3 regions of the Streptomyces cinnamoneus genome follow, and region 3 is predicted to be linked to each of the others. Evidence: riboswitches for the same ligand, from Rfam matches in the RefSeq annotation. Region 3 holds a riboswitch; each other region holds the start of a gene.

Region 1 (6,567 bases), 4.6 Mb from region 3:
CCTCGCCGACGACGCGGGCGCACTTCACGTACGACCGCTCGGGGCGCAGCCCCATCTCGTTCATCTGGTAGATGATCCGGCGCTGGACGGGCTTGAGGCCGTCGCGCGCGTCCGGCAGGGCGCGGGAGTAGATGACGGAGTAGGCGTACTCGAGGAAGGAGCCCTGCATCTCGTCGACGACGTCGATGTCGAGGATGCGCTCCTCGAACTCTTCCGGCGGCGGGGTCTTCGTGCTGCGGCGGGCCATCGCGGCTGCGGCTCCTTCGATCGATTGCCGTGGCGGGGTCTGACGCCGACCATTGTGGACCGCTCCACTGACAACCCCGACCGCGACCCGTCCGGGAGGCGTCCGGCGGGTCGGGAACTTCGCCAGACACCGGCGCGCTTGCATACAGTGACAGCACTGTTCATCACGCGGTTCGCCGCGCGTCATCACGCGAGATCCCGGGCGGCACCGCGAGATCTCAAGAGATCGAAGGGACGTACATGCCCATGGGTCACACGGCCACGCAACAGGCCGGTTCCGGCGGCCTGACAGCGACGGAGCACCGCCTGGCCAATGGCCTGCGGGTCGTGCTCTCCGAGGACCATCTGACCCCGGTCGCGGCCGTCTGCCTCTGGTACGACGTCGGTTCGCGCCACGAGGTCAAGGGCCGCACCGGCCTCGCCCACCTCTTCGAGCACCTGATGTTCCAGGGCTCGGCGCAGGTCAAGGGCAACGGCCACTTCGAGCTGGTGCAGGGGGCGGGCGGCTCGCTCAACGGCACCACCAGCTTCGAGCGCACCAACTACTTCGAGACCATGCCCGCCCACCAGCTGGAGCTGGCCCTGTGGCTCGAAGCCGACCGGATGGGCTCGCTGCTGACCGCGCTGGACGAGGAGTCCATGGAGAACCAGCGCGACGTCGTCAAGAACGAGCGCCGCCAGCGGTACGACAACGTGCCCTATGGCACGGCCTTCGAGAAGCTGACGGCCATGGCCTACCCCGACGGCCACCCGTACCACCACACGCCGATCGGCTCCATGGCCGACCTGGACGCCGCCTCCCTGGAGGACGCGCGGAACTTCTTCCGCACGTACTACGCGCCCAACAACGCCGTCCTCTCCGTCGTCGGCGACATCGACCCCGAGCGGACGCTCGCCTGGATCGAGAAGTACTTCGGCTCCATCCCGGGCCACGACGGCAAGCAGCCCCCGCGCGACGGCACCCTCCCCGACACCATCGGCGAGGAGCTGCGCGAGGTCGTCCGCGAGGAGGTGCCCTCCCGCGCCCTGATGGCCGCCTACCGCCTCCCGCACGACGGCACGCGCGAGGGCGACGCCGCCGACCTGGCCCTCACCATCCTCGGCGGCGGCGAGTCCTCCCGCCTCCACAACCGCCTGGTCCGGCACGACCGCTCCGCCGTCGCCGCCGGCTTCGGCCTGCTGCGCCTGGCCGGCGCCCCCTCCCTGGGCTGGCTGGACGTCAAGGCGTCCGGCGGCGTCGAGGTGCCCGACATCGAGAGTGCCGTCGACGAGGAGCTGGCCCGCTTCGCCCTGGAGGGGCCCACCCCCCAGGAGATGGAGCGTGCCCAGGCCCAGCTGGAGCGCGAGTGGCTGGACCGGCTCGCCACCGTCAGCGGACGGGCCGACGAACTGTGCCGCTTCGCCGTGCTGTTCGGCGACCCGCAGCTCGCCCTGACCGCGGTGCACCGCGCCCTGGACATCACCCCGGAGGAGGTGCAGGCCGTCGCCAAGGCCCGGCTGCACCCCGCCAACCGCGCCGTGCTGGTGTACGAGCCGACCTCGCCCCAGGCGGACGCCGACGCCACCGGCAAGAACGAGGAAGAGGAGACGGCAAAGTGAGCGACGCCGTAGCCGCGAGCACCCCGGAGACCGCAGGCCCTTCGATGGAATTCCACCCCCAGCCCCAGCCCGGCCTGCCGAGCCCCTGGGACTTCCCCGCCCCCGAGCGCGGCCAGCTCCCCAACGGCCTCACCGTGCTGCGCTGCCACCGCCCGGGCCAGCAGGTCGTCGCCGTCGAGGTCGTCCTGGACGCCCCCCTGGACGCCGAGCCCGAGGGCCTGGACGGCGTCGCCACGATCATGGCGCGCGCCTTCTCCGAGGGCACCGACAAGCTCAGCGCCGAGGACTTCACCGCCGAGCTGGAGCGCTGCGGCGCCACCCTGGACGCGCACGCCGACCACCCGGGCGTCCGGGTCTCGCTGGAGGTCCCGGCCTCCCGCCTGCCCAAGGCCCTCGGCCTGCTCGCGGACGCCCTGCGCGCCCCGGCCTTCCCGGACAACGAGGTGGAACGCCTCGTGCTCAACCGCCTGGACGAGATCCCGCACGAGCTGGCCAACCCCGCCCGGCGCGCCGCCATGGCCCTGGCCGCCGAGCTCTTCCCGGCCGGCACGCGCATGTCCCGGCCGCGCCAGGGCAGCCAGGAGACCGTCGAGCGCATCGACGCCGCCGCGGTGCGGGCCTTCTACGAGGCCCACGTCCGCCCCGCCGCCGCGACCGTCGTGGTCGTCGGCGACTTCACCGGCGTCGATCTCGACCACGCCCTGGCCGAGTCCCTGGGTGCCTGGACCGGTGGCCCGGCCGAGCCCCGGCCCATGCCGGCCATCAGCACGGAGGACGCCGGCCGCGTCGTCATCGTCGACCGCCCCGGCGCCGTCCAGACCCAGCTGCTGCTGGGCCGCGTCGGCACCGACCGGCACGACCGCGCCTGGCCCGCCCAGGTGCTCGGCACCTACTGCCTCGGCGGCACCCTGACCTCCCGTCTGGACCGGGTGCTGCGTGAGGAGAAGGGCTACACCTACGGCGTGCGGGCCTTCTGCCAGGCGCTGCGCTCCGCGCCCGACGGCACGGGCCTCGGGATGGTGGCCGTCAGCGGCTCCGTGGACACCCCCAACACGGGCCCGGCGCTGGAGGACCTCTGGGGAGTGCTGCGCACCCTGGCGGCCGAGGGCCTGACCGAGGCCGAGCGGGACGTGGCCGTGCAGAACCTGGTCGGCGTCGCCCCGCTGAAGTACGAGACGGCGGCGGCCGTCGCGGGCACCTTCGCGGACCAGGTCGAGCAGTACCTGCCGGACGACTACCAGGCGGGGCTGTACGAACGCCTCGCGGAGACCGGCACGGTGGAGGCCACCGCGGCCGTCGTGAACGCCTTCCCGGCCGACCGGCTCGTCACGGTCCTCGTGGGCGACGCGGCCGAGATCGCCGAGCCTGTCAAGGCGCTGGGGATCGGCCCGGTGACGGTCGTCTCCGCCTGACGGGCGCTCAACAGCACTGAGGCGCTCCGGCGCACAAGGGAGACGCGTGGGCTCGTTGAGGCCCACGCGTCTCCCTTATGTCCAATTTCATGTAGTGGTTGCACGTTGGTCGTGTGGCGTACGTCATAAAATCCCAGTTCTGTTTGCCGTTCGAATCTGACGCCGATTAGCGTCAGTGCGGCAGTCCGTCAGATCGGAGCCGCAACCGCGGCCCCGGATTGTCATCGCCGAGTTCCCGAGGCGCGAGCCGAGGGGAGCCGGGGACCCAAACGTCCCTGGGGTGAATCGGAGCCCTCTCACGAGGGATCCGTAGGAGACCTTCCTGCTCCGAACCCGTCAGCTAACCCGGTAGGCGAGAAGGAAGGAAAGGATCGGCGACAGCCATGTCGTTCACCCGTCCCAGCGGGAAGCACCGTCGTCCCAGCCGTGCCGTGCGCGTCAGCGCCAACGTGGCGGGCATAGCCACCCTGACGGCGGCCGGCGTCGTCGCGGGTGTCGCGGCCCCGGCCTTCGCCGCCTCCGGCGACGACTCCCAGCGCCCCGAGGACACGGGCCTGACGCAGGCCATCGTCATGGGCGACGTCATGGCGGACACCATCGACGCCCAGGCCGAGACCCAGCGCAGCGCCGCCGACGAGGCCGCCGCCCGGTCCCACGCCGAGGCCGCGGCCAAGCAGAAGGCCGCCGACGTCAAGCAGCGCTACGAAGAGGCCAAGCGCAAGCTTGAGGAGGAGCGCGAGGCCAAGGAGCGCGCCGCCCGCGAGGAGGAGCGCAAGCGCCTCAACACCTTCGTGATGCCGATCACCGGCTCCTACGTCTCCACCTCCTACAAGGCCTCCAGTGGCCTGTGGTCCTCCGGCAGCCACACCGGCGTGGACTTCCACGCCGACTCGGGTACCTCGGTGCACGCGGTGGGCGCGGGCACGATCGTCGAGGCCGGCTGGGGCGGCGCCTACGGCAACAACGTCGTCATCAAGCACAACGACGGCACCTACACGCAGTACGGCCACCTGCTGACCATCGAGGTGTCCGTCGGCCAGTCCGTCACCGCCGGCCAGGAGATCGGCGTCTCGGGCGCCACGGGCAACGTCACCGGCCCGCACCTGCACTTCGAGGCCCGCACCGGCGCCACCTACGGCACCGACATCGACCCGGTCGCCTACCTGCGCTCCCACGGCGTCGACATCTGAGGTCCGCACGCCGCGGATTTCCACCCGGAAGCCTTCCGAAGACCCCGGCCACGGCCGGGGTCTTCGCGTTGTCACGGCCGGGCGCGCCGGTGTCCGGGCGGGCTGGCCAAAAGGCGTCCACCGCCCGGGACGAGCCATCGGAAATCTCCGGGCATTGCCCTAGAGTCGCCTCGTGAACGGCGACCGTGAGGGCAGAGGCGAAAGCGGCCGTATTTCGACGCACGCCGTGTGCACGGCAATTCGCGACGACATCGTCTCGGGTGTGCTCCCGCCGGGCGGCCGGCTCGTCGAGGAAATCCTCGCCCGCCGCTACGGGGTCTCCCGGGTGCCCGTGCGCGAAGCCCTGCGCACCCTCGCCTCCGAGGGATTCGTGATCATCCGCCGGAACGCCGGGGCCTGCGTGGCCGAGCCCTCCGAGCAGGAGGCGGCCGACCTGCTCGACGTGCGCGCCCTGCTGGAGCCCCTGGGGGCCGCCCGGGCGGCCCAGCGCCGTACGGAGGCGCACCTGAAGGTCCTGCGCGGCCTGGTGCGCCTGGGTCAGGACCGGGCCCGCACGGGGCGGGTGGGCGACCTGCGCCCGCTCGCCGACTGGTTCGACGAGACCCTCGCCCAGGCGTCCGGCAGCCCCAGCCTGGCCACGCTTCTCACCCAGCTGCGCCGCAAGATCGCCTGGGTGTACGCGGCCGAGCCGTCACCGCGGCCCACGGTGGACTGGGAAACCTGCGGGGCCCTGGTGGACGCCGTGGCCCGGCGCGACGCCGAGCGCGCCGGGTCGCTCGCCGCCGTCCGTGCGCAGCGCTCCCCCGGCGCCTACCGGCTGCACCGGCCGGGACGCGCGAAACGTGTCGTCAACACAGCCGGCGCGCGGCCTTAACAACGACCCGCTATTACTGGGGAAACAGGCCGGGAAATCGTGGCGGTTTCCGGTCGGCGCGCCGTGTGCGGACCACCGATTCCGCACACGGCGCGCGCCACCGAGTACGGCGGACGCGACGCGCGGAGCGCAAACATGACGCGCGGTATGGACATCGCGCGCGGTCAATCGTGACGCGCGGCAGGAAAGCGGCGTCGAAAAGCGCGCCCTGCGACGCCTGAAACACGTGACGGGGCCGCGGCGGTCCGAAAGCGGCCGCCACGGCCCCGCGTGCCGTCCCGCCCGCCGCGAAGGGCGGGACGAAGAGGTCAGACGGTCTCGGGGAGCTCCTCGAGCCCCTCGGCGACCAGCTTGGCCAGACGGTCGAGCGCGGCCTCGGCACCCTCCGCCTCGGTGGCGAGGACGATCTCCTCGCCGCCCTGGGCGCCCAGGCCCAGCACCGCGAGCATCGAGGCGGCGTTGACGGGGGTGCCGTCGGCCTTGGCGATCGTCACGGGGACGCCGGCGGCCGTCGCCGCACGGACGAAGATCGACGCGGGCCGGGCGTGCAGGCCCTCGGCCCAGCCGACGTTTACGCGGCGCTCAACCATGGTGTTGCCCTTCAAGTCGATATTGGTTGTCTAGACCATTGTGGCACGCGGCGCGCGATGCCCGTGCGCGGCCTGCGCGCGGGCGGCTCCGGCGGCTCCCGCCGCCCCGGGCGCCGCCGGTCCCGCTGTCGGTGCCCGGCCTTACGCTGGCCCCATGCAGATGCCGCCCGAGCACGTGTACCCGGCCCACTGGGAAGCCGACGTCGTGCTGCGCGACGGCGGCACGGCGCAGATCCGCCCCATCGCCCCGGACGACGCGCAGCGTCTGGTCAGCTTCTACGAGCAGGTCTCGGACGAGTCCAAGTACTACCGCTTCTTCGCCCCCTACCCCCGGCTCTCCGACCGGGACGTGCACCGCTTCACCCACCACGACTACGTGGACCGCGTGGGCCTGGCCGCCACCGTCGGCGGCGAGTTCATCGCGACCGTGCGCTACGACCGCATCGACGCGCGCGGCCTGCCGGCCTCCTCCCCGGCCGACGAGGCCGAGGTGGCCTTCCTCGTCCAGGACGCCCACCAGGGCAGAGGCGTGGCCTCCGCCCTCCTGGAGCACATCGCGGCGGTGGCCCGCGAGCGCTCGATCCGGCGCTTCGCCGCCGAGGTGCTGCCGGCCAACACCAAGATGATCAAGGTGTTCACGGACGCCGGCTACACCC
Region 2 (6,567 bases), 2.2 Mb from region 3:
CCCAGCGCTCCTCGCCCCAGGGCCAGCAGCTGCTGGCCAACAGCGCCCGGCTCGGCCAGGACACCCTGATCCGGCTCGTCCAGGACCGGATCGTGGCCCAGGCCGGCCGCGACCACGGCGTGGAGGTCACCCGGCGCGAGCTCCAGGAGCAGCGCACCCGGGTGGAGAAGGCCAACGGCGGCGCCGCGGCGACCGAGGACCGGTTCCTCGCGCTCGGCATCGCCCCCGACCGGATCGACCAGGCCCTCGCGATGGACCTCACCCACAGCAAGCTGAACGACAAGCTGGGCACGGCCCGGGCCAACCAGGTCCTGGCGCAGACCTCCGACGCCCTGCACGTCGACGTCAACCCGCGCTACGGCACGTGGGACGCCAGGCGCGGCACGGCCCGGACCGTGCTGGACCCCTGGCTGCGGCCCGCCGCCCCGCCGGTGCCGGGCGAGCCGGCGTGAGCCGGCACCCTCGGGCCGTCCCCTAGGCTCGACCACGTGAACGACTCCGCATCCGGCACCGACCCCCTCGGCCGCATCGTCCTGCTCACCACCAGCCACCGCGTCGCGCCGGGGCTGCTGTCCTGGCCCGCCTGGCAGACCCTGCGCGCCGCAGACCGGGTGCTGTGCGCCGACGCGGACCACCCCCAGCTGCCGTATCTGCGGGAGGCCGGCGTCGAGGTCGAGCACACGGCGCCCGCCGCCCGCGAGCTGGTCGACTACTGCGCCGGCGGGGGGCGTACCGCCGTGGTGCTCACCTCCGCCGAGGGCGAGTCGGCCCTCACCGACGGCCTGGCCCGGCTGGCCGGCTCCGGCCGGGAGTCGATGCCCGCCCTGGAGCTGCTCCCCGGCTCGTACGACCTGCCCGGCGCCCGGCTGCTCGACCTGGTGCAGGTGATGGACCGGATCCGCCGCGCCTGCCCCTGGAGCGGCATCCGCACCCACGAGGACCTGGCCAAGTACGGGCTGGAGGAGATGTACGAGCTGCTGGAGGCCATCGAGACGGGGGACCGGGAGGCGCTGCGCGAGGAGCTGGGCGACGTGCTGCTCCAGGTCGTCTTCCACGCCCGCATCGCCCAGGACGACCCGGACGAGCCGTTCTCCGTCGACGACGTCGCGGGCGTCATCGTCGACAAGCTCGTCCACCGCCACCCGCACGTCTTCGGGGAGGAGTCCGCCGAGACGCCGGAGGACGTCCGGGCGCACTGGATGCGGACCAAGGACGCGGAGAAGCGCCGCGACTCCGTCACCGAGGGCGTCCCCCTGGGCCAGCCCGCCCTGGCCCTGGCCGCGAAGCTCGCCTCCCGCGTCCGCTCCGGCGGCCTGGACGTCCCGGTCCCGGCCGGGGACGGCGTCGGCTACGAACTCCTCGCCCTGGCCGTACGGGCCGAGGCGGCCGGCGTCGAGCCGGAGACCGCCCTGCGGGCCGCCGCGCGCACGTACCGCGACGCGATCCTGGCGGCGGAGGCGGCGACCGGACAGTAGGACGCCGCTCACCCGTTCGGCCCACTGGCGGTCTTGACCCGGCGGTCGCCGGGTACCCGACATCCATGCGCTATGAGCACACGGACCTCGCCCTGCCGGCCTGGGTCGGGGGCGTCGCCCCCTTCATCGTCGGGCTGTTCGTCGTCGCCCTGCTGATCCTCGCCTTCGTGTTCGGGCAGCGGTGGCGGGACAAGGAGCCTCCTCCCCCGAGCCAGCCGCAGCGGCGCCAGGGCGCCTGGCAGACGCGGGAGGAACACGAGACCGGCCCGACGTCGCCCGACCACGGCCCCGGGCACGAGGACGACAACGGCCGGGTCGACTACGTGACCGAACACCGCGAGGCCGACCCGATCCAGCCCGAGGCCAACGGCGAGCGGGTGCTGCCGCACGAGATCAGGAACCCCGGCAGCCATCCCGAGGAGCCCTCCGAGGAACGCAAGAAGTGGGAGCCGGGCAGCAGCGGGTCCTTCGGCAGCGGCGGCGCCAAGGGTCCCTAGGTAGCGTCGGGGCGTGCACACGAACCACACGCCCCCCGCCCCTCCCCTCTTCACCTGGGAGTTCGCCTCCGACCCGTACCCGGCGTACGCCTGGCTGCGCGAGCACGCCCCGGTGCACCGCACCGCGCTGCCCAGCGGCGTCGAGGCATGGCTGGTCACCCGGTACGCCGACGCCCGCCAGGCGCTCGCCGACCAGCGGCTGTCGAAGAACCCCGTGCACCACTCGGAGGGAGCCCACGGCAAGGGCAAGGTCGGCATCCCCGGCGAGCGGAGCGCCAACCTGATGACGCACCTGCTGAACATCGACCCGCCGGACCACACCCGGTTGCGCCGTCTGGTCTCCAAGGCGTTCACCCCGCGCCGGGTCGCGGAGTTCGCGCCCCGGGTGCAGGAGCTGACCGACCGGCTCATCGACGGCTTCGTGGCCAGGGGCGAGGCGGACCTCATCCACGAGTTCGCCTTTCCGCTCCCCATCTACGCCATCTGCGACCTGTTGGGCGTCCCGGCCGAGGACCAGGACGACTTCCGGGACTGGGCCGGGATGATGATCCGCCACGGGGGCGGCCCCCGTGGCGGAGTGGCCCGTTCCGTGAAGCGGATGCGGACGTATCTCGCGGAACTGATCCACCGCAAGCGGGAGGATCTCGGTGAAGACCTCATCTCCGGACTGATCCGGGCGAGCGACCACGGCGAGCACCTCACCGAGAACGAGGCCGCCGCCATGGCCTTCATCCTGTTGTTCGCCGGTTTTGAAACAACTGTGAACCTGATCGGTAACGGAACCTACGCCCTGCTGCGCCACCCCGAGCAGCGCGAGCGGCTCCAGCGGGCCCTCGCCGAGGGCGACGAGAGCCTGCTCGCCACGGGGGTCGAGGAACTCCTGCGCTACGACGGACCCGTAGAGCTCGCCACCTGGCGTTTCGCCGTCCAGGACCTGGTCATCGGAGGGCAGCGCATCGCCGAGGGCGACCCCGTGCTCGTCGTCCTCGCCGCCGCCGACCGCGACCCCGAACGGTTCGCCGATCCCGACACCCTCGACCTCGCCCGGCGCGACAACCAGCACCTGGGCTACGGCCACGGGATCCATTACTGTCTCGGCGCACCCCTGGCGCGCCTGGAGGGCCAGACGGCGCTCGCGACGCTCCTGCGCCGCCTGCCCGGCATGCGCCTCGCCGCCGAGCCCGAGGACCTGCGCTGGCGCGGCGGGCTCATCATGCGCGGCCTGCGGACGCTGCCCGTCGCGTTCGAGGCGGGCGAGCCGCACGGGGCGTAGCCGCATAGCAGATGACATCGCGTCAACGCAGCGTGATCTCCGCGTGACCTCCGCTACACCGGCTTGTGACACCCGGGGGTCGTCGTTATGTTCTACGACCACATCAGCCGCCTTAGTGAAAGGCCTTCACATGCGCTCTGGGACCGGTAGACATCGCCGCCCCCGCCAGGTACCCGCCATCGTGGTCGCAGCGGGGGTGACGGGCGCGAGCATCGCCATGCCGCTGCTCGCCGCCACCGGCGCGAACGCCGCGGACGCGGACACCTGGGACCACGTCGCCCAGTGCGAGAGCGGGGGCGTGTGGAGCGCCAACTCCGAGAGCGGTTACTACGGCGGGCTGATGCTCACCCAGGAGATGTGGGACCAGAACGGGGGCACGGCCTACGCGCCGCGCCCCGACATGGCCAGCCGCGCGCAGCAGATCACCGTCGCCGACCGGATCCTGCGGGCCCGGGGCGCGGACTCCTGGAAGGGCTGCGGCGCCGGCCTCACCAAGGAGGAGCAGACGCGGACGCCGGAGGTGAACCCGGGCACGGCGATACCGTCCACGCCCGAGCCGTCCCACAAGCCCGCGCCGGAGCGCCCGACCCCGTCGTCCACGCCGGAGCGGACGTCGCCCGCGCCCTCCTCGTCCCCGTCGTCCGCGCCCTCCGGCACCCCCTCGGGCACGCCCTCCGGCACCCCCTCCGCGCCCACCCCCGGAACCGAAACCCCCACCCCCGGCACCTCGCAGACCCCCGGCGCCTCAACCTCCCCGTCCGCACCCGTGATCCCCTCGCCGTCCGCCCCCGTGAGCGGCACGCCGGAGACGGGCGAGGGCAAGCACCGCAAGGACCCCTCGGGCGAGCCCTCCGGCTCCGCCACGACCGCGCCGGGCACGCCCTCGGCCGACCCGGCGTCACCCGCCGCCCCGTCAGCTGACGACACGTCCGAGCCCGGCACGGGCAAGCACCGCGCCGAACCGCCGCGTTCCGACGACGCGCAGCGCCCGTCGCGCGGCACCGAGGCCGGCCGTACGGACCTGCCGGCGGCCGGCGACTACACCGTGCGGCCCGGTGACAACCTGTCAGTCATCGCGGAGGAGCACTCCGTTGCGGGTGGCTGGCAAACGATCTATCAGAAGAACGAAAAAGCGGTCGGTTCCGATCCGAACCTCATCCACCCTGGTCAGAGGCTCGATATCCGTAAGGAGTAGGGTGGTTCGGGGCGAATGTCCGTTCCAGTCGAAAGTGAGACATGGGTCTCGTTGCCCTGAGCCTGGACGAAGCCCCTCCGTTCGCCTCAAACCCCATTTCACCTGCGGAAACAGGAGGTTCCTACGGGTGACAACCGGCAACTGTGGCTGAAAAGTGGGGTTTGAACACCCCGGCCGCCTGTGTTTAACGTCGTCTCCGCTCGCCACCGCGAGCACCACGGCCGCCACGCCGAATCCTGCCGGCGGCCGGGGTAGTCGTCGCGCAAGCGCCGTAGGCAGGAGCGGGGGAACCAAGGTAGGCGCCGGATCGGTCCAGCGGCCAGCAGTGGCCCGGGAACGGAACGGCTTGGGGTGAAGCCCGGTGCGCGCACCGGGCCGGGCAGACTCACGGTCCGAACCCGACAGCTCACCTCGTAGGCGTCGGTGAGGAAACCGACTTATGTCCAAGGGCAAGCACCGTCGTCCGTCCAAGGCCGTCCGCATCGTCACGCTCGCCGGTGTCACCGGCGCAGCGGTCGCAGCCCCTCTGATGGTCGCCACCTCCGCCCACGCCGCCACCCCGCAGACGTGGGACAAGGTCGCCCAGTGCGAGTCCAGCGGCGACTGGCACATCAACAACGGCAACGGCTACTACGGCGGCCTCCAGTTCTCCCAGTCCTCGTGGAAGGCCGCGGGCGGCACCCAGTACGCCCCCCGCGCCGACCTCGCCACCCGGGCCCAGCAGATCGCCACCGCCGAGCGGCTCCTCGCCATGCAGGGCCCCGGCGCCTGGGGCTGCGCCGGCGCGGGCAACCTGACCGCGGGCGGCCCGAAGGCCAACGTGGACACCTCGGGCTCCGGCTCGGTGTCGAAGAAGTCCACGAAGTCCTCCTCCTCGGCCGGCCGCAGCGCCTCGGCCCAGGGCCACGCCGATCGCAGCGAGCGCCCGGCCGCGCCGAAGCACGCCAAGCCGGCCCAGGGCGGCGACGAGGCCCCCGCCGCCAAGCAGTACGCCCCGAAGCATGCCGCTCCGCAGAGCGTCAAGAAGGGCGACGGCGAGTACGAGGTCAAGGAGGGCGACACCCTCTCCACGATCGCCGGCGCCAAGAAGGTCAAGGGCGGCTGGGAGAAGCTGTACGACCTCAACAAGAACATCGTCGACGACGCCGACACGATCTACCCGGGCCAGATGCTGCACCTCAGCTGACCGGCTGCCGCACCCCGGTCGGCTGATCATCCGATCGCCCGGCGGACCGCCCCGCTCCGATGCGCCTTCCCCCCGAGCCGCATCGGAGCGGGGCTCCGCCGTTCCCGGGGCCGCCCCCGCGCGGGGCCGGCGAGGGCGGCCGGGGGCGCCGGGCGTCGTTCCCGTTGAGCGAACACACGGGGCATTCCTCCGGTGATCTCGGCTTTTGTGCCAATTTTCGGTCCGGTGCACGGTCCAAGGGCGGGTGCAGCCTCCGGGGCCCGTTAGGCTCGGGGTGCTGAACTCCAGACACCCACGAAGGAGACCCTCGTGCCGTCCATCGACGTCGTCGTAGCTCGCGAGATCCTCGACTCGCGAGGCAACCCCACGGTCGAGGTCGAGGTCGGCCTCGACGACGGCTCCACGGGCCGTGCCGCCGTGCCGTCCGGCGCCTCCACCGGTGCCTTCGAGGCCATCGAGCTGCGCGACGGTGACCCGAACCGCTACCTCGGCAAGGGCGTCGAGAAGGCCGTCCTCGCCGTCATCGAGCAGATCGGCCCGGAGCTGGTCGGCTACGACGCCACCGAGCAGCGCCTGATCGACCAGGCCATGTTCGACCTGGACGCCACCGACAACAAGGGCTCGCTCGGCGCCAACGCCATCCTCGGCGTCTCCCTCGCCGTGGCGCACGCCGCCTCCGAGGCCTCGGACCTGCCCCTCTTCCGCTACCTCGGCGGCCCGAACGCGCACCTGCTGCCCGTTCCGATGATGAACATCCTGAACGGCGGCTCGCACGCCGACTCCAACGTGGACATCCAGGAGTTCATGATCGCGCCGATCGGCGCGGAGTCCTTCTCCGAGGCCCTGCGCTGGGGCACCGAGGTCTACCACACCCTCAAGAAGGTGCTGAAGGGCCGCGGCCTGTCCACCGGCCTGGGCGACGAGGGCGGCTTCGCCCCGAA
Region 3 (6,567 bases):
CCGCCACGGGCTGGGCGCCCGCCCACACCCTCGAAGAGGGCCTCCGCGAAACCGTCGCCTTCTTCCGCGACCCGGTGAACCTCGGCCGGTACAAGACCGGCACGTACCACGTCTGAGCCGCTCTCCCCGCGCACGGAACTCACCGAGAGACCACCCACCGCAGAGAGGAACGGCACCCCATGCACGTAGTCATCCTGGCCGGAGGCAAGGGCGTCCGGCTGCGCCCCTACACCACCGCCCTGCCCAAGCCGCTGGTGCCCATAGGCGACCAGCACGCCATCCTCGAGATCGTCATGCGCCAGCTGGCCCGCACCGGTTTCACCAGCTGCACCCTGGCCATCGGCCACCTCGGCCACATCATCCGTGCCTACGTCGGCGACGGCTCCCAGTGGGGCATCAGAGTCGACTACACCACGGAGGAGAGTCCCCTGGGCACCATGGGCCCGCTCCTCACCATGGTCGACCGGCTGCCCGAGCACTTCCTGGTGATGAACGGCGACGTCCTCACCGACCTGGACTTCGGCGACGTCCTGCGCCGGCACACCGGGTCCGGGGCCCAGCTGACCATCGCCACCTACGCCCGCCGGGTCAGCATCGACTTCGGCGTGCTGACCACCGAATCCGGCCGCGTCGTCGGCTTCGCCGAGAAGCCCAGCATGGACTACCGCGTCTCCATGGGGGTGTACGGCGTCTCCCGCGGGGCCCTCGCCCGCTACACCCCGGGCCTGCCGCTGGGCTTCGACGAGCTGGTGCTCGACCTGCTGGACGCCGGGACACCGCCCGACGCCTACGAGTTCGACGGCTACTGGCTCGACATCGGGCGGCCCGACGACTACGACCGTGCCAACGCGGAGTTCTCCGTCCGCCGTGACCTGCTGATCAAGGGAGCGTGACCGGCACCGATGCGCATCCTCGTTCTGGGCGCCACCGGATTCCTGGGCCGGCACGCCGCCGAGCGCCTGCGCGCCCTTCCGGGCGCGCGGGTGCTCGACGCGGGCCGCTCGCCCGGCGCCGCGCTGCCCGTCGACCTCGCCACGGCCGACCCCGACCGGCTGGCCGCCGCGCTGCGCGGGGCGGCGCCCCACGCGGTCGTCAACTGCGCCGGCGCGGTGGGCGGTGACGCGGTGACCCTCACCGGAGTCAACGCCCGCGGCCCCGCGGTGCTGTGCGCGGCCCTCGCGGCGGCGGCACCGCAGGCCCGCCTGGTCCACCTGGGGTCCGCCGCGGAGTACGGGCCGGGCGACCGGCCCCGCACCGAGGGCGACCCCGCCCGCCCCCTCGGCCTCTACGGCGCCGCCAAGCTGGCCGGCACCCTCGCCGTCACCGGCTCCGGGCTCGACGCGGTGGTCCTGCGCGTCTTCAACCCCGTCGGTCCGGGCGCCCCCCTCTCCTCGCTCGCCGGCCGGCTCGCCGCCGGGCTCCGGGAGGCGGGCCCCGGCGGCGAGGTCCGGGTCGGCGACCTCTCCGCGCACCGCGACTTCGTCGACGCCCGGGACGTGGCCGAGGCCGTCGCCCTCGCCGTCACCGCGCCCGGCCCCCTTCCCCCCGTCCTCAACATCGGCAGCGGAACGGCCCGCCCCGCCCGGGAACTCGCCGCGGGCCTGGCCCGGGCGGCCGGCTTCCGCGGTCGGCTGACCGAGGACGGGGACGGATCCCCCCGCTCGGCCGCCGTCCCCTGGCAGCAGGCCGACATCGCCCTCGCCCGCGACGCCCTGGGCTGGGCGCCGCACCGCGAACTCGCCCGGTCCCTCGCCGACCTGTGGGCCGAGAGCCCCGACCGGACCGAGGAGCGCGCCCGGTGAGGGCCGCCGACGCGTCACCGGACGGACAGCGGCTGCTCGTTCCGCTGTACGTGCACCCCGCGACCGACCCGGCGGCCTGGCAGGACCTGGTGGCGGCCGCGCCCCGGCTGCACGGCGTGGTGCTCAACGTCGCCGACGGGCCCGGCCACCGCCCCGACCCCGCCTTCTCCGCCGCGGCCGAACGCCTGCGCGGCGCCGGGGTGCGGCTGCTCGGCTACGCCGACACCGGTTACGGCCGCCGCCCGCCCCGGTCCGTCGTCGCCGACATCCGCCGGCACCGCAGGTGGTACGGCGTGGACGGGGTCTTCCTCGACCAGGTCCCGGTGCAGGCCGCGCTCGTGCCCCGCTACCGCAGGCTGGTGCGGGTCGCCAGGGCGCTGGGCGCACGCACCGCCGTGCTCAACCCGGGCACGCATCCCGATCCCGGCTACGCCCGGATCGCCGATCTCCTCGTCACCTTCGAGGGCTCCTGGGAGGACTACCGTCGCGCCGGGGTGCCGGACTGGACCGCCGACCATCCGCCGGGACGCTTCTGCCACCTGGTCCACGGGGTGCCCGACGGGCGGGCGGAGCAGGTGGCGCGCACCGCCGGCCGCCGGGGCGCCGGCGTGCACTGCGCGGTGCCGGGGACCGGGGCCAACCCCTGGCGGAGCGTGCCCCTCACGGGCTCCGGGCTGCCGGGGGCGGCGCGGTGACGCGGCGGTGGGGGAGGGCCGGGGCGCTGGCCGTGGCACTGGCGCTGCTGGCCGGGTGTTCCTCGTCGTCCTCGGAGCCCGGGGACGAGGCGCCGGAGGCGGGAGCGGAGCGCACGGCGCGGCCGGGTGCGACGGGGACGCCGGACGCGTCCGGCACGGCGGACACCCCCTCGGCTTCGCCCGGGAGCCCGTCGGCCTCCCCGGGAGCCCCTTCGGCCTCGCCCGGAACCCCCTCCGGTGCCCCGGCCCGCTGGCGGCCCCGGCCGGGCACCCGCTGGCAGTGGCAGCTCGACGGCACGGTGGACACGTCCGTCGACGTGCCCGTCTACGACATCGACGGTTTCGAGAATTCCGCGGACACCGTCGCCGAACTCCACGCCCGCGGCCGGAAAGTGATCTGTTACGTCAACGCCGGGGCGTGGGAGGACTTCCGGCCCGACCAGGCGAAGTTCCCCTCGGCGCTGCGCGGCAGGAAGAACAAGGGGTGGAACGGCGAGAAATGGCTGGACATCCGCCGGCTCGACGTTCTGCGGCCCCTCATGGCGGGCCGCATGGAGATGTGCCGGCAGAAGGGATTCGACGCCGTCGAACCGGATCTGACGGAGGGATTTCGCAATGACACCGGTTTTCCCCTGACCGCCGGTCATCAGCTGGCATTCAACCGGATGCTGGTGGAACTGGCCCATGAGCGTGGCCTGGCCATCGGTTTGAAGAACGACCTCGACCAGATTCCGGAACTGGTCCGCGACTTCGATTTCGCGGTCAACGAGCAGTGTGCCCAGTACAAGGAGTGCGAGAAGCTGGCGCCGTTCGTCCAGGGGGACAAAGCGGTCTTCCACGTCGAATACGACCTGGAGCCGGGGGCGTTCTGTGGGACCGCGAAGCGGTTGGGGCTGAGTTCCATGCAGAAGAAGCTCGATCTGGACGCCTGGCGCCGCCCCTGCTGAATCGCGCCTTCCGGTTGTTCCGCCAAGGCCGGAAATCCCCTCCGTCGCCTGGGAGAACGGCCTTCCAGGGGCGTTCCGGAAAGGGCCGGTTCCCGCGCTGGGCGCGAAGTGAAGAAGTTCACAGAAGCCCGTTTCGGGGCGGATCCGGAGCGGTCGATGATGCAGGATCTGTGCTCGAACACAAGATCCCGTCACCGAGGCGGGCGACCCGGGCGGACGCCGAGTCCTGCCGCCGCACCGGGTGCGGAAACGAATTGACGGATCGGCAGGAGCGGGAGACCCAAGCGGTACGGACCACGAAAGCGGTGGTCCTTGGGGTGAAGCCACACGATGGCCGGGCAACTTCGCAGCCCGAACCCGACAGGTCACCTTTCGCAGGCGGATGTCGAAGGGCTTTGGCATGTCTGCGTTGCCTCGCATACCCGTGCTCGTTTCCCGCGCCGGCGCCGCGTCGGCCATCACCGCGGCCACGCTCGCGGCTTCGGTGCTCGTCCCCGGCCTCGCCACCGAGGCCTCCGCGGCCACCGCGGGGGAGCAGGCTCTGAAGGCGGCGGCCTCCAAGCAGGGCTCGCCCTACCAGTACGGCGCCGCGGGCCCGAACCGGTTCGACTGCTCGGGTCTGACGCTCTACTCGTTCAAGAGGGTCGGCAAGTCCCTCCCGCGCACCGCGGCGAGCCAGTACAACTCCACCCGGCATGTCTCCGGTGGCTCCCGCCAGGTCGGCGACCTGGTGTTCTTCCACTCGGGCAGCAACGTCTACCACGTCGGCATCTACGCGGGTAGCAACAAGATCTGGCACGCCCCCAAGCCGGGCACCTCCGTGCGCCTGGAGAAGATCTGGTCCAACAGCGTCTGGTACGGCCGGGTCAAGTAGGTCCGCGACCGGCGCGTCCGCTCCCCGTCCGAAGGGCGGGGAGCTTTCGTCGTCGCGCGGCCGTCATCGCGCCGGGGTGCCGCCGAACAGCCGGTCCAGGTGGTGGCGCAGGACGGCCGTGGCGGCCTCCGCGCTGCGCTGCCCGACCAGCACGCTCGTGCCGAGCCCGGCCGACATGGCCAGCAGGCCGATCGCCTCGGTCCGCGCGTCCAGGCCGGGCACGGCGGCGCCCTCCTCGCGGGCCGCCTCCAGCTGGCGCGTCAGCAGGTCCTCGGCGGCGCGCGGCCCGTCGATGAACGGCTGGGCGGCCAGCGCCTCGTCCGTCACGGCGAGCACCGCGTAGGCGGTGTAGACGAGATGGAAGACGCGGCTCTCCTCGTCGGTCGGCAGCGACTCCAGCAGCACCGCCTCCACGACCGACCGCGGCCCGCCCTCGCCTCCCGCGGCCGCCACCCGGGCGCCGACGCGCGCACCGAGGCCCTCGGCGAGGTGGTGCAGCCCGTAGAGCAGCAGGTTCTCCTTGGTCTGGAAGTAGTACTGCACCAGGCGCAGGGAGACGCCCGCCTCCGCCGCCACGTCGCGCATCCCGACGGCGTGCAGGCCCCGTTCCCCGGCAACCCGGAGCAGCGCCTCGGCGATCTGTGCGCGCCGCTGTTCGTGGTCGACCCGTTTCGGCATCCGCCGCGCCTCCGCCCGTTTCCGTCCACCAGTCCGGTCGTGCCGGCTGCGCTCCATGATACAGCCGTATCACCATGGTGATACGGTGGTATCACCAAAAGGACGAGGCGGAGGTGCACGACCGTGTCCGAGAACATGACCCGTGACCGCGGGGGCGACGACCGTTCCGTCGGGCGTTATGTGAGCGAAGAGCTGCGCGACCGCTACTTCGAGGCGTGCGAGGCGGTCATGGGGCTCGGCCCGATGCCACGTGAGGAGGTCGACGTGGAGACCGACTTCGGCACCACGCACGTGTACCTGCACGGTCCCCGCGTCGGACCCGACGCGCGGACGCCGGTCGTGCTCGTGCACGGCGCCGGCGGCAACTCCGCCCAGTGGTACCCGAACGTGGCGGCCCTCGCCGGGCGCCGGCCCGTCTACGCCGTCGACACGCTCGGCGACCCGGGCCGCAGCGTGCAGCGCGCGCCCATCCACGAGCCGGAGGACGCCGCCCGGTGGCTGGAGCAGGTGCTCGACGGCCTCGGCCTCGACCGGGTCCACCTGGTGGGGCACTCCTACGGCGGGTGGCTCGCGCTGAACCAGGCGCATCGCGCCCCCGGCCGGCTGGCGTCCGTCACCCTGCTGGACCCGGGCGGGCTGGAGAAGACCGGCCTGCGCTTCTACGCCTGGATCTTCGTCAGCGCCCTGGGGATGGTCGCGCCCGTGGCGATCCGCCGGAGGCTGGCGGCGTGGCTGGACCAGCCCGTCCTCGTGGTCCCGGAGCTGCGCGCCATGATCTGGTCGAGCCTCCGGGCGTTCCGCATCCGCCGCCCCTCACCGCTCCCACTGACCGAGGCCGAGCTGCGGACGATCCGCACCCCGCTCTGTCTGCTCCTCGGCGAGCGGAGCCTGTTGGTCCATCCGGCCCGGCAGGCGGAACGGCTGCCACGGCTGGTCCCCACCGCGCGCGCCGAGATCATCGCCGACACCGGGCACGGGCCCAATCTCGATCATGCCGGGCAGGTCAACGCCCGCATGGTCGCCTTCATGGACGCGGTGGACTGACGACGGGCGGTGTGCGCCGGAGGTCCTCCGGCGCACCGCCCGTGGGGTCGGCGGTGGCGTCAGCGGGTGGCGGCGCCGAACGCGGCCAGGCCGTGGTCCACCTGGTCGGCGGTGGCGTGCCCGACCGCGAGGACCGCTGCCCGGTCACCGTCGACGGCCAGCAGGGTGGGGAAGCCCTGGACTCCGAAGCCGGCCGCGCGGCGGAAGTCGGCGCGGGCGGCGGTCTGCGCCGCCGGGGCGCCGAACGCGGCGGTCACGGCGTCCGCGTCCAGGCCGGCGCCCGAGGCGATCCGGCGGTAGGTGGCCGCGTCGGAGAGGCTCAGCCCGGCCGCGTAGAACGCCTCCTGCATCGCCGCGGCGAGCTCCGCGGCCCGGTCCGGGGCGGCCTGGCGGAGGGCCGCCATGCCGCGCGCCGCGGCCTCGGAGTCCATGACGAAGGAGCCGTCCGCGATCAGCCGGTCGTAGGGCTGCCCGAACGTCACCCCCGTCAGTTCGCTGATCTTGGCGTTGGCGCCCTGGACGTAGCC

Evidence for each region. A riboswitch is a leader RNA that binds a small molecule or an ion and turns the genes downstream of it on or off. The one in region 3 is predicted to bind cyclic di-AMP.
Region 1: another riboswitch for cyclic di-AMP. It lies ahead of CYQ11_RS23700 (M23 family metallopeptidase); the one in region 3 lies ahead of CYQ11_RS03020 (C40 family peptidase).
Region 2: another riboswitch for cyclic di-AMP. It lies ahead of CYQ11_RS12085 (LysM peptidoglycan-binding domain-containing protein); the one in region 3 lies ahead of CYQ11_RS03020 (C40 family peptidase).

Annotation. Positions count from the first base shown of each region.
Region 1 covers NZ_PKFQ01000001.1:5,283,441-5,290,007, forward strand. Annotated here, with positions in the region: gene CYQ11_RS23685 (DNA gyrase/topoisomerase IV subunit A) at 1-247, opposite strand, end outside; gene CYQ11_RS23690 (M16 family metallopeptidase) at 493-1,845, shown strand; gene CYQ11_RS23695 (M16 family metallopeptidase) at 1,890-3,257, shown strand; cyclic di-AMP (ydaO/yuaA leader) riboswitch at 3,473-3,627, shown strand; gene CYQ11_RS23700 (M23 family metallopeptidase) at 3,641-4,447, shown strand; gene CYQ11_RS23705 (GntR family transcriptional regulator) at 4,674-5,321, shown strand; gene CYQ11_RS23710 (HPr family phosphocarrier protein) at 5,630-5,911, opposite strand; gene CYQ11_RS23715 (bifunctional acetate--CoA ligase family protein/GNAT family N-acetyltransferase) at 6,066-6,567, shown strand, end outside.
Region 2 covers NZ_PKFQ01000001.1:2,819,890-2,826,456, reverse strand. Annotated here, with positions in the region: gene CYQ11_RS12110 (SurA N-terminal domain-containing protein) at 1-452, shown strand, start outside; gene CYQ11_RS12105 (nucleoside triphosphate pyrophosphohydrolase) at 489-1,475, shown strand; gene CYQ11_RS12100 (DUF6479 family protein) at 1,541-1,972, shown strand; gene CYQ11_RS12095 (cytochrome P450 family protein) at 1,986-3,245, shown strand; gene CYQ11_RS12090 (transglycosylase family protein) at 3,427-4,440, shown strand; cyclic di-AMP (ydaO/yuaA leader) riboswitch at 4,698-4,875, shown strand; gene CYQ11_RS12085 (LysM peptidoglycan-binding domain-containing protein) at 4,880-5,626, shown strand; gene eno (phosphopyruvate hydratase) at 5,936-6,567, shown strand, end outside.
Region 3 covers NZ_PKFQ01000001.1:635,887-642,453, reverse strand. Annotated here, with positions in the region: gene CYQ11_RS03045 (SDR family NAD(P)-dependent oxidoreductase) at 1-116, shown strand, start outside; gene CYQ11_RS03040 (sugar phosphate nucleotidyltransferase) at 180-893, shown strand; gene CYQ11_RS03035 (NAD-dependent epimerase/dehydratase family protein) at 903-1,802, shown strand; gene CYQ11_RS03030 (spherulation-specific family 4 protein) at 1,799-2,497, shown strand; gene CYQ11_RS03025 (endo alpha-1,4 polygalactosaminidase) at 2,494-3,444, shown strand; cyclic di-AMP (ydaO/yuaA leader) riboswitch at 3,690-3,840, shown strand; gene CYQ11_RS03020 (C40 family peptidase) at 3,845-4,318, shown strand; gene CYQ11_RS03015 (TetR/AcrR family transcriptional regulator) at 4,382-4,996, opposite strand; gene CYQ11_RS03010 (alpha/beta fold hydrolase) at 5,132-6,040, shown strand; gene CYQ11_RS03005 (DsbA family protein) at 6,100-6,567, opposite strand, start outside.